4 regions of the Microscilla marina ATCC 23134 genome follow, and region 3 is predicted to be linked to each of the others. Evidence: riboswitches for the same ligand, from Rfam matches in the RefSeq annotation. Region 3 holds a riboswitch; each other region holds the start of a gene.
The links. A riboswitch is a leader RNA that binds a small molecule or an ion and turns the genes downstream of it on or off. The one in region 3 is predicted to bind cobalamin.
Positions count from the first base shown of each region.

Region 1: it holds a riboswitch for cobalamin, as region 3 does, so the genes downstream of both, M23134_RS06720 (cob(I)yrinic acid a,c-diamide adenosyltransferase) here and M23134_RS03300 (acyl-CoA thioesterase) in region 3, are expected to answer to the same signal.
Region 2: it holds a riboswitch for cobalamin, as region 3 does, so the genes downstream of both, M23134_RS19960 (TonB-dependent receptor) here and M23134_RS03300 (acyl-CoA thioesterase) in region 3, are expected to answer to the same signal.
Region 4: it holds a riboswitch for cobalamin, as region 3 does, so the genes downstream of both, M23134_RS01810 (ABC transporter substrate-binding protein) here and M23134_RS03300 (acyl-CoA thioesterase) in region 3, are expected to answer to the same signal.

Region 1 is NZ_AAWS01000006.1:146,072-148,277, forward strand. It holds tRNA gene M23134_RS06715 (tRNA-Asn) at 1-31, shown strand, start outside; gene M23134_RS06720 (cob(I)yrinic acid a,c-diamide adenosyltransferase) at 676-1,314, opposite strand; cobalamin riboswitch at 1,480-1,632, opposite strand; gene nadE (NAD(+) synthase) at 1,917-2,206, opposite strand, start outside.
Region 2 is NZ_AAWS01000022.1:19,799-22,004, reverse strand. It holds gene M23134_RS19960 (TonB-dependent receptor) at 1-1,307, opposite strand, end outside; cobalamin riboswitch at 1,403-1,599, opposite strand; gene M23134_RS19955 (DUF1987 domain-containing protein) at 1,905-2,206, opposite strand, start outside.
Region 3 is NZ_AAWS01000003.1:165,103-167,308, reverse strand. It holds gene M23134_RS03305 (class I fructose-bisphosphate aldolase) at 1-185, shown strand, start outside; cobalamin riboswitch at 463-654, shown strand; gene M23134_RS03300 (acyl-CoA thioesterase) at 808-1,218, shown strand; gene accD (acetyl-CoA carboxylase, carboxyltransferase subunit beta) at 1,626-2,206, shown strand, end outside.
Region 4 is NZ_AAWS01000002.1:136,156-138,361, forward strand. It holds gene M23134_RS01810 (ABC transporter substrate-binding protein) at 1-801, opposite strand, end outside; cobalamin riboswitch at 839-1,032, opposite strand; gene M23134_RS01815 (T9SS type A sorting domain-containing protein) at 1,510-1,872, shown strand.

The DNA of each region.
Region 1 (2,206 bases), on a different contig from region 3:
AGGGTCGTTGGTTCGAGTCCAACAGGAGGAGCAATACTTTCTTATCAAATTGCCTAAATAACCTTTAGTCAAAAATACCTAACTTTACTTTTTATTGTGATACCCTCCCATCTGAAAAGGTGTTTTAACTCAATAATTTTATACTTATAAAATTCTCACCCACTTTCCGCACGTGTATTTTAAAAATCAATAATTAACAAGTGCTTGAAGATCAGTAACTTATCAGTGTATTTTGCTTTAGGGAAAATACCTTATATCATTTAAAATCTCTTTTTGTTGCTAAGTGTAAAAACCCCTTAGAATATAATTCTTATTTTAATGTTTTTATGAATTTTTATATTGAGAAATACCTGTTTAAGTCTTGAAAATTCTGAAGTATACGTGCGAAAAGTCGGTTCTCAGTTAAACCTAGTACCTTAAACACTAAATACCTAACCCATTAAATTCGAACATACCCGAATCAAGTTCGGGATTTAGAAACTCGGCACAGTAGAACTGTAGCCTCGGTTCTTTGGCGACTTTTGCCCCCTGACTTTACTTTAAAAAACTTGCGTAGCTAAGGTTCCGATATGCATCGAAATTCAGAAAGCGAACTCTGCGCGATTTTTAAAGTTCGTCAGAAAACAAAACTCATCCCAAATAGTAGTGCATTTACTTAATGCTTAACGCCCTGGATTACTTCATTTTAGGACGTACCGTTTTTTTCTTGGCAGCCTTTTCTTCTTCACTCAAAGGCGACTCTTCTTTTTTAATTCTTTTGTAAACAAATAATTGCCACTTTTCCTCTTCCACCATGTTTTTATCCATTTCGGCGCGAGCCAATGTAAAAAACAGGTCAGATAAACGATTGATATAAGCAGGAATGGCTTCGTGTACTTCATCTTCTTTCATAAGGCTTACTAGGTGTCGCTCACCACGACGCATCTGCGTGCGTACCACATGGCACAAAGCAGACACTTCATTGCCTCCTGGCAACAAAAAATAATCAGAGGCAGTCCTTAAATTATTTTCTAACTGATCAATCCATTGCTCACAAAAATCTGCCCCATCGGTAGGCATGGGGTTTGTATTTACTTTTTTAACATCAGAGGGACGCGCCAAATGCGACATCATATCCATCATATCTTTCTGAATTTTTCGCAAGTTGGTTTGCCACTCATGGCTAATATCTAATTTAGCCCTTAACAAACCAATGGTAGAGTTTACTTCATCAAGTGTACCATAACATTCTACTCGAATATCATCTTTGAATACTCGCTTGCCACCGTATAAACCCGTTTTTCCGGCATCTCCTTTCTTAGTATATATTTTCATTGTTTTTTGTTTGAGGGCGGATAAGAGCTAAGCCTAAAGCAACCAGCACAATACAACATCTAGTAAGTGTTTGGGTCTCCTTTTGAATGGAGCGTACTATTCAGATGATGGACTTGTAGAATTGACCTGTTAGTCTTGATCCAGCCCTGGTTCGCGAAAGCTTTATCAAATTGACAAATAAAGTAAAGTATCCTGGCTTGTGGAGTTTTTCCAGTTACAGTTGCGCGTCAGCTCATGATTTTCACACGATTCCTTATTACTTTATTTGCATAGCGTAAGAGTTTGGTTTTAAACCAAGCCCCCATCTTGACTTTTAATAATAGATGATAAACACCTTGCTTCCTGCAGAATAGCCTGAGAACTCATCTTTACTTTTAATAATGAAATGTAAACCATTCAAAAAATCAGGGTGAGTTCTAGCAAAAAGCAAGGTTATTATTTTCGTTTGTATCAAAAACCAAAATGAGTTTACACTCTAAACTATGGCAATAAAGATAACGCAAGAAGGGATGTTTTCAAAGCAAATATTTACAATGAGGCATAGCTTAGTAAACTACCCAAATAATCTCCTTCATAAAAAAACACCTCTCTTTTAAAAAACGCTACAAACTTTCCAGTTCTTGCTGGAAACCACCAGATAAAATAGGAAAGCGAAACCAACTACGAGGGTCTATGCTGTAATCGTCTAAGTGAAAAGAAGGAGCAAACCGTTCTCGTTTCCATTGGTTACGACTCCATAAGCGAAAAAACTTACGAATATGTTCTTTCAAGAGTTCTATATCTGCTACTTCTGATTGCAGTTGTTCAAATATTTGCTTGGGTGAAAGGCGCTCATATAATGTAAGGCGCTCTATAGCCTGCAATACTTCGTAAGGCATCAGGTCTTTCTCAT
Region 2 (2,206 bases), on a different contig from region 3:
GTTTCGGGTCTGAGCGTTGGGTTGCCTACCCCACCTGCTCCCTGCCAAAAACGGTCATTGAGCGTAGGTACTCGATAGTTTCTCGAAGCCAAAAGTTTGAAAATCAGGCTTTTGTTGTTTGTTTTATACAAAGCCAACTCCGACCCCAGCGAAGGGGCAAAAGGAGCCACAAAACTAGTCACGTGTGCCTGGCGTACATTGGCGCTCAACTGCCAACGCGGTAATACCTGCCAACGCAACGAACCATAAATGGCGGTGCGGTCTTCGGCAATGTCTCGCCCATAAGCATCTACATTGGTTTTGATGTGGGTCCACTGCGACCCCACCTGGAGACTTAACTTTGTATTGAGTTGTTTCTCATATCTGATAGTGGCTATTCCACGCCTGGTGGCAGTGGTAGAGTTTTCGTTATACAACAAGTAGTCGTCTATATAGCCCAACTTTACATTCAAAAAGCCCACCTTATCATTGAGCACATAATCGGCCACTATACGAGTGTTGGTTTGCTTGATCAAATCATTGCTAAAATTATCGCCACGGGTTGCCTGGGTTTGTTTATCTGAGAAACTATACCAGCCCTGCACCGACACATATTGGTTAGAGGCAATGCGGTAACTCAAGGCTTGCTGAAAACCATAGTTGTATACACTGGCATTTTGCTGAGTACTATTTTCGGTAGGTGAGATACGCACCCTAAAGTCATTGTTGGCAGAGTAACGGTATACCTGACTTACCGATTCAAACTTGCCCGTTCCAACGCTGGCTTTGGCTGCACTAAAGTACTGCCCAAAGCTACCTATGTTTTGTTGAACTTCGGCTTGCCAACCTTTGCGCCAGGTAGGGTCGTTTTGTAAGTGAATACTGCCCCCTATAGCATCGCTGCCATACATGGCGCTTGCCGACCCTGGTTGAATACTCACCTGGTCGATAACAAACATGGGCACCAGGCTAAAATCAGTTTGTCCGTTGCTAAGCGTGTTAATATTGAGTCCGTTCCACAATACCGCCGTATGCCCGGCACCTGTACCTCTAAACGAGGCAGTAGAGAGCATTTCGTTACCATAAGACTTGATATATACTGGCGACTGTTGTTGTAATATGTTTGCCAGAGTAGTATGATTGACTGTAGCCAGCAAAGCACTGTCTAAGCGGTGAACTTTGCTACCAGTGGCGTATTTTTCTATGGGAATACCATAAATGCGCACTTCTTTGAGCACATCGCCACCAATGATTGTATCACTTTGGGCTTGAGCCCGAAACGCTACCAAGGTCAACAGGCAACACCATACCCACTTGAACTTCGACACCTGTCTGTACATGAAAATAAAGAGTAAAATGAATTTTATTGAACAATCACTGTTTTCGCCCGAAACAATGATGCTAGTGCGCCTTTCTAAATATTGATTGCAGGCTTTTTTTGGCAGGTCTCCTGGCTTGCCCAAAATTCAACGCCTTCCCGTTGGAGTTAACAACAGTGGCAGGGGTGATGAATTTGTTTGGTGGCTTACAGTTGCGGGGACAGCTCTCGAATCACACGAGATTCCCTATTAAAACACGCCTCTGAAAAAGAGGAGTGTTACCAAAACTGGTGCAAAGGAACGACTTTTTTTGAAGCAAAAGCAAGTTTTAAGCACTAAAAAGTTTGACTTGATTGATTGTTAACCTGCTTTTTGACTGTAACTGATTATTTTGACTGACGATAAAAGGCCGGGAAATGGCTTGGGGCAGTGATGGTTGAAGTGCTTTGAAGCCTTCGTTTCTTAAATGAAGTTTACTAGGTAAAATTAAAGTGATAACACAAAGGAAGCTTGCCTGTGGGGTAAAAGTTATGAGCTATAGATAGATGCTGCTTCCACCATAGTGGTCATAGTATGAGGGAAACAGCATTGGGTAATGAGCAATGATTAATCTATTTTTTGTACTGAAATATGAAACGGAAGTGTAGCAAAGTCATCTTTGTAGTCTTCGCCTGCTTCAATCATATCCAGGTCGTTTGACTTGGCGTACCAGTGGATGACTACCTCATTGTTTTGTTGGTGGTAAAAATCTTCCAACATTTTTAAAATCTCAAAAAACCTTCGGGAGGTACTGGTATTAAAGTAGTTCATCCGAAAGTTAAAGGTTAGTGATTGACTATTTTGTGCTAAGTAGCCTGACAACCAACTGAGGACTGGCTCAAAAAACTCGAGGGTGTACTCACTGTACG
Region 3 (2,206 bases):
GTGGGGCGTCTGGTGGAGACAGCGACAAGGCGGATGCAGTAAAAACTGCCGTGATCAATAAACGTGCTGGTGGAAGTGGCTTGATCTTAGGGCGTAAGGCTTTCCAAAGACCTGTAGCAGAAGGAGTAGACATTTTGAATGCTGTTCAGGATGTGTACTTAGAAGATAAAATTACATTGGCCTAAGCCTAAGGGCTTAGGTCTCAAAACACAAGTAAAACCACTTCTAACTAACAAATTTATAATCTAATGAATATACTATGAATTTGTTAGTTACCTGTTTAACTAACTTGCTGTGATGAGCTCAACGTAGTTAAATAGGGAGTAGCACCGATATTCATCGGTATCTAAGGACTTGCGACTTGTTGCTTAAAGCTTGTCCCTGTTGGAGCTTTTAACCATCGTGGTTTTACTGAATTTTTATTTTTTAGTTTCCGCAGTATTCAATGCTGCGGATTCTTTTTTTCAACACACTTTACAAGGTTTTGCTACGGCAAACGAAAAGGGAAGCTGGTGAAAAACCAGCACTGTACCCGCAACTGTAAGTTGTAAAAGCTCTTTTTTGCACATAATGCCACTGTAAGTATGCGTACTTATGGGAAGGCGCAAAGAGTATGCAACGAGTCAGTAGACCTGCCTTGTAATAGTTAGTATACTTAACTTTCGGGAGCTAGAGTTGGGTGTGAGGCGTTTGGAAAATAACTATGGAATGACCTTTTTTATAAAGTAAATTCATAGCCTTGTTGCGCTTTGCCCTCTTTGTAACTCTCTCCTAAAAGATGGTTTTACCCCAAAACAATCATTTAAAATGGATACAAATTTAACAAAACGTATTGAAGAGTCAGAAACGCATATATTCAAGGCAGTTTTTCCAAATACCACCAACCACTATGACACCTTGTTTGGGGGTACCGCCTTACAACTTATGGATGAAGTGGCCTTTATTACAGCTACTCGGTTTACCCGCCTTAAGGTAGTAACGGTAAGTTCTGACCGGGTTGACTTTAAACAACCCATTCCGGCAGGCTCATTCATAGAGCTAATAGGCAAGGTAGTCAAGGTAGGTAATACCAGCCTGGGGGTGCAAGTAGATATTTTTTTGGAACACATGTACGAAGAAACCCGACAACGAGCCATTTCGGGTAATTTTACATTTGTGGCCATTGATGAAAACAGACACCCATTAACTATCCGGGAAAATTTACCTAAAACAAAATAATTATCAGCACAAGCTACAAGTACAATATCTTGGAAGTTAGGAGGTATGCCACACATTTTTTGGGTGAACAATCTTACATAACTTTCATAAATTGATTATTTACATTTAAATTTGGCGACTAATTTTAAGTCAGTTACATAAAAAACACAAACCTGATAACAACGGGTTTATTTATAAAACTTTATAAGTCAGTTATTTACATTTAAAATTTGGTGAAACGGGCATCTTTTAACTTTAACAAAGATCAATGCCTACACCTGTTTTCAGATATTGGTAGCAGGTAATAAATGCTCTGAAAAAAGAGTATTTGATGCATCAGACCAGTCATAGCATCAGGTTTTTCTATAAGGGTAGATACCCTCCTGTGCTTGTACCTCTGACCACTTGTTACCCCAAAAAACAAAAATATGGCTTGGTATAAAAGAGAAAAAAAAGGGATTATTACACCTACCTCAGCAAAAAAAGAAACTCCTGAGGGGCACTGGTACAAATGTCCAAAATGTAAAAACGTAATGAACTCGCGCGACCATAAGCAAAATGCTTATACTTGCATAGAGTGTCATTTTCACGCCAGAATAGGCTCTAAAGAATATTTTGAGGTGTTTTTTGACAAAAATGAATTCACCGAACTGGACGCAAATATGATGTCTGGCGATCCGCTTGATTTTTCAGACACCAAGACTTACCCTACACGTATTCAACAGTCACAATATAAATCTGGATTGAAAGATGCCGTAAGAACTGGTCATGGGAAAATGAAGGGGGAAAATATTGTATTGGCAGTCATGGATTTTGGCTTCATTGGAGGATCAATGGGTTCGGTTGTTGGTGAAAAAATATCAAGAGCTATAGATTTTGCCCGTGAGAAAAAATACCCTTTGATTGTAGTATCTAAATCGGGGGGCGCCCGCATGATGGAGGCAGGGTACTCGTTGATGCAAATGGCCAAAACATCGGCTAAGCTTGCTTTGCTTGCCGAAGCCAAAGT
Region 4 (2,206 bases), on a different contig from region 3:
GGCAGTATACCAGGTACCTTTAAAAGGCAAGCCACAAAGTACGCTGGGTTTTTTTTGTGCCTGGGCAGCTAGTTTTTTTACCCGGAGGTATTGGGCTTCTATAGCATCAAACTTTTCTGTAGCCAGTTTTTCTTTGTTATAAAACACGGCCAAAAACTTAAGCCATTCGGCACGTGCCAAGGGGTGTTGTTCCATCCAGCCTGAGTTTACTATCAAGCAGGTACTTTTGCCCATCACGGCTTGTTTTTTTTGATAACCAGCGGTATGTGTGCTACTCATGAGCACTATGTCGGGTTGCAATGATACAAGCAATTCTTGATTAAAATTACGCGAGCTGCCCAACTCTACTACTTTACCTTCTTTGATTCTTTTTTGCATCGAGGGCAAGCTTATCCAGGCATTGTTGGCGTTGCCCGTGATAAACTCCGTAAGCCCCAATACATCGGCAAGCGCCACGTGGGTGGTTGACAAAGTAACCATAGAGCGTACCGGAACATGGACTATTTGATGGGGCTTAAAACCCTTAGGTATTGGTTGCTGGTGGGGTACCAATACATACTGTAGGCTGTCGGTTTGGTCGGTAAATGCCTTGGTCACTGTGACTACCTTGTAGTGATCGTAATAATCTACTTTAAAGTTCTGGGCGTATTTGAGCGTGGTTTTGTCAAATAGTGGCTGAGAGGCATTGGTTTTTGTCGAGTCGCTCCTTTGGTCTTGTGGTTGGCGGTTGTTTGACTGGCAACTACTTAAAAACCAGACCATACACAAGCCATACAAAGCTTGCTTGAATATATACTTCATAAATGAACATGTTTTACCTTTCACCCGAAAGCAAATGAATGAAACCATTATTTTGGCAGGTTTTCTGACTTCCCAAAAGCAAGCTGCCTTCCCACCTAAAATGGCAGTGGCACCGGGGCTTACTTATTTTGTGTTGGGTTACAGCAGCGGGGACTGCTCAGGACTTACACCTGATTCCCTGTTGAGTGTCTGGTAAACTTGGTTTTGTGTACCAGATACAAAGAGCATGTATGCTCACCAAAAATTTGGGCAAATGTAGGCAAAAGCAATAAGCTTCGGGCAATGAATGGATAGTTTTTTGGTGCTAAGTGAGTTAGCTTTCTAAACGTCCTCCCTTTAGTCTTCGTGATTGGTTTTTAGGACGACGCGATTGATCGAGTGCTTGGTTGTCAGCGAGTATAAAACTTGTTGTTACAAGAATTTAGGGCTTTCTTATAAAATTTAAGGCTAAAAATTATTTTCTGTTTAATCGCTTGGTTATCAGTAAATAACAACATCACATCCGGATCGAATCGTTGCATAAACGTATTTCGAGGTTTTGACTTTTTATTCGTTTGTGGGGACACAAACGAAGGCGTCAGGAGGGAAGATGTACTTTTTTCAAACAAGTAACCAAGTGTTTCTCATTTTTTATAAGAAAGCCCTATACAAGGATTAGGGGTAGCAAACGTTAGTAAGCGAACAACTCTCACTAAAAAATAAATGATCATGTATCAAGTCCTGTTCAAAATCAAAGTAATTGTATTCGCTACTTGTTTGGTTACAGCATTGGCGCAAGCCCAACAAGCCCAAACCAAGCCTGAGGAAGTTGCCCCCAATATACAGGTAGAGGTTTTTCCTAACCCAAGCCCTACCCGCGTTTTTTCGGTCATCATCAAAGCAACCCAAAGCCAACCGTTCATTGTACAAGTACAAGATGCTTTGCAAAGAACAGTATACCAAAAAGCAGTGAAATCGGTATACGGGTTTTCGTTGCATACCTTGCGCCTTGATACGCGCCCCAAAGGTTGGTATTACCTGGTAATTACCAGTGCTAAGGGTAAGGTAATAAAGCGACTTAAGAGCCTGTAGTGACAGTATCAATACATTGATTCCATCTTGGGTAAAATTTGCCCAATTAATTCAGCGATTTTTAACAAAGTATGGCAATAAGGTTTGTTGTCAAACACATCACTAAGGAACATGTTCAAAATAAGTGTCGAGATTGAGGGCGTATACTCGAGGCTGGCTGAGGCACTTTTTGCAGTCGTAGCCATAGCTACGGCGAAAACCGATGGCTGCAGCCCTGCTGCGCCGAGCTCTGCCAAAGGCTAAAAGTAACGAAAGTCAGTAAAGAGAACCGCAGAACGAAGTTCAAGCTCTGCGAAGCTAATATGTTCTAAACCGGACAGTTATTGCGATCACG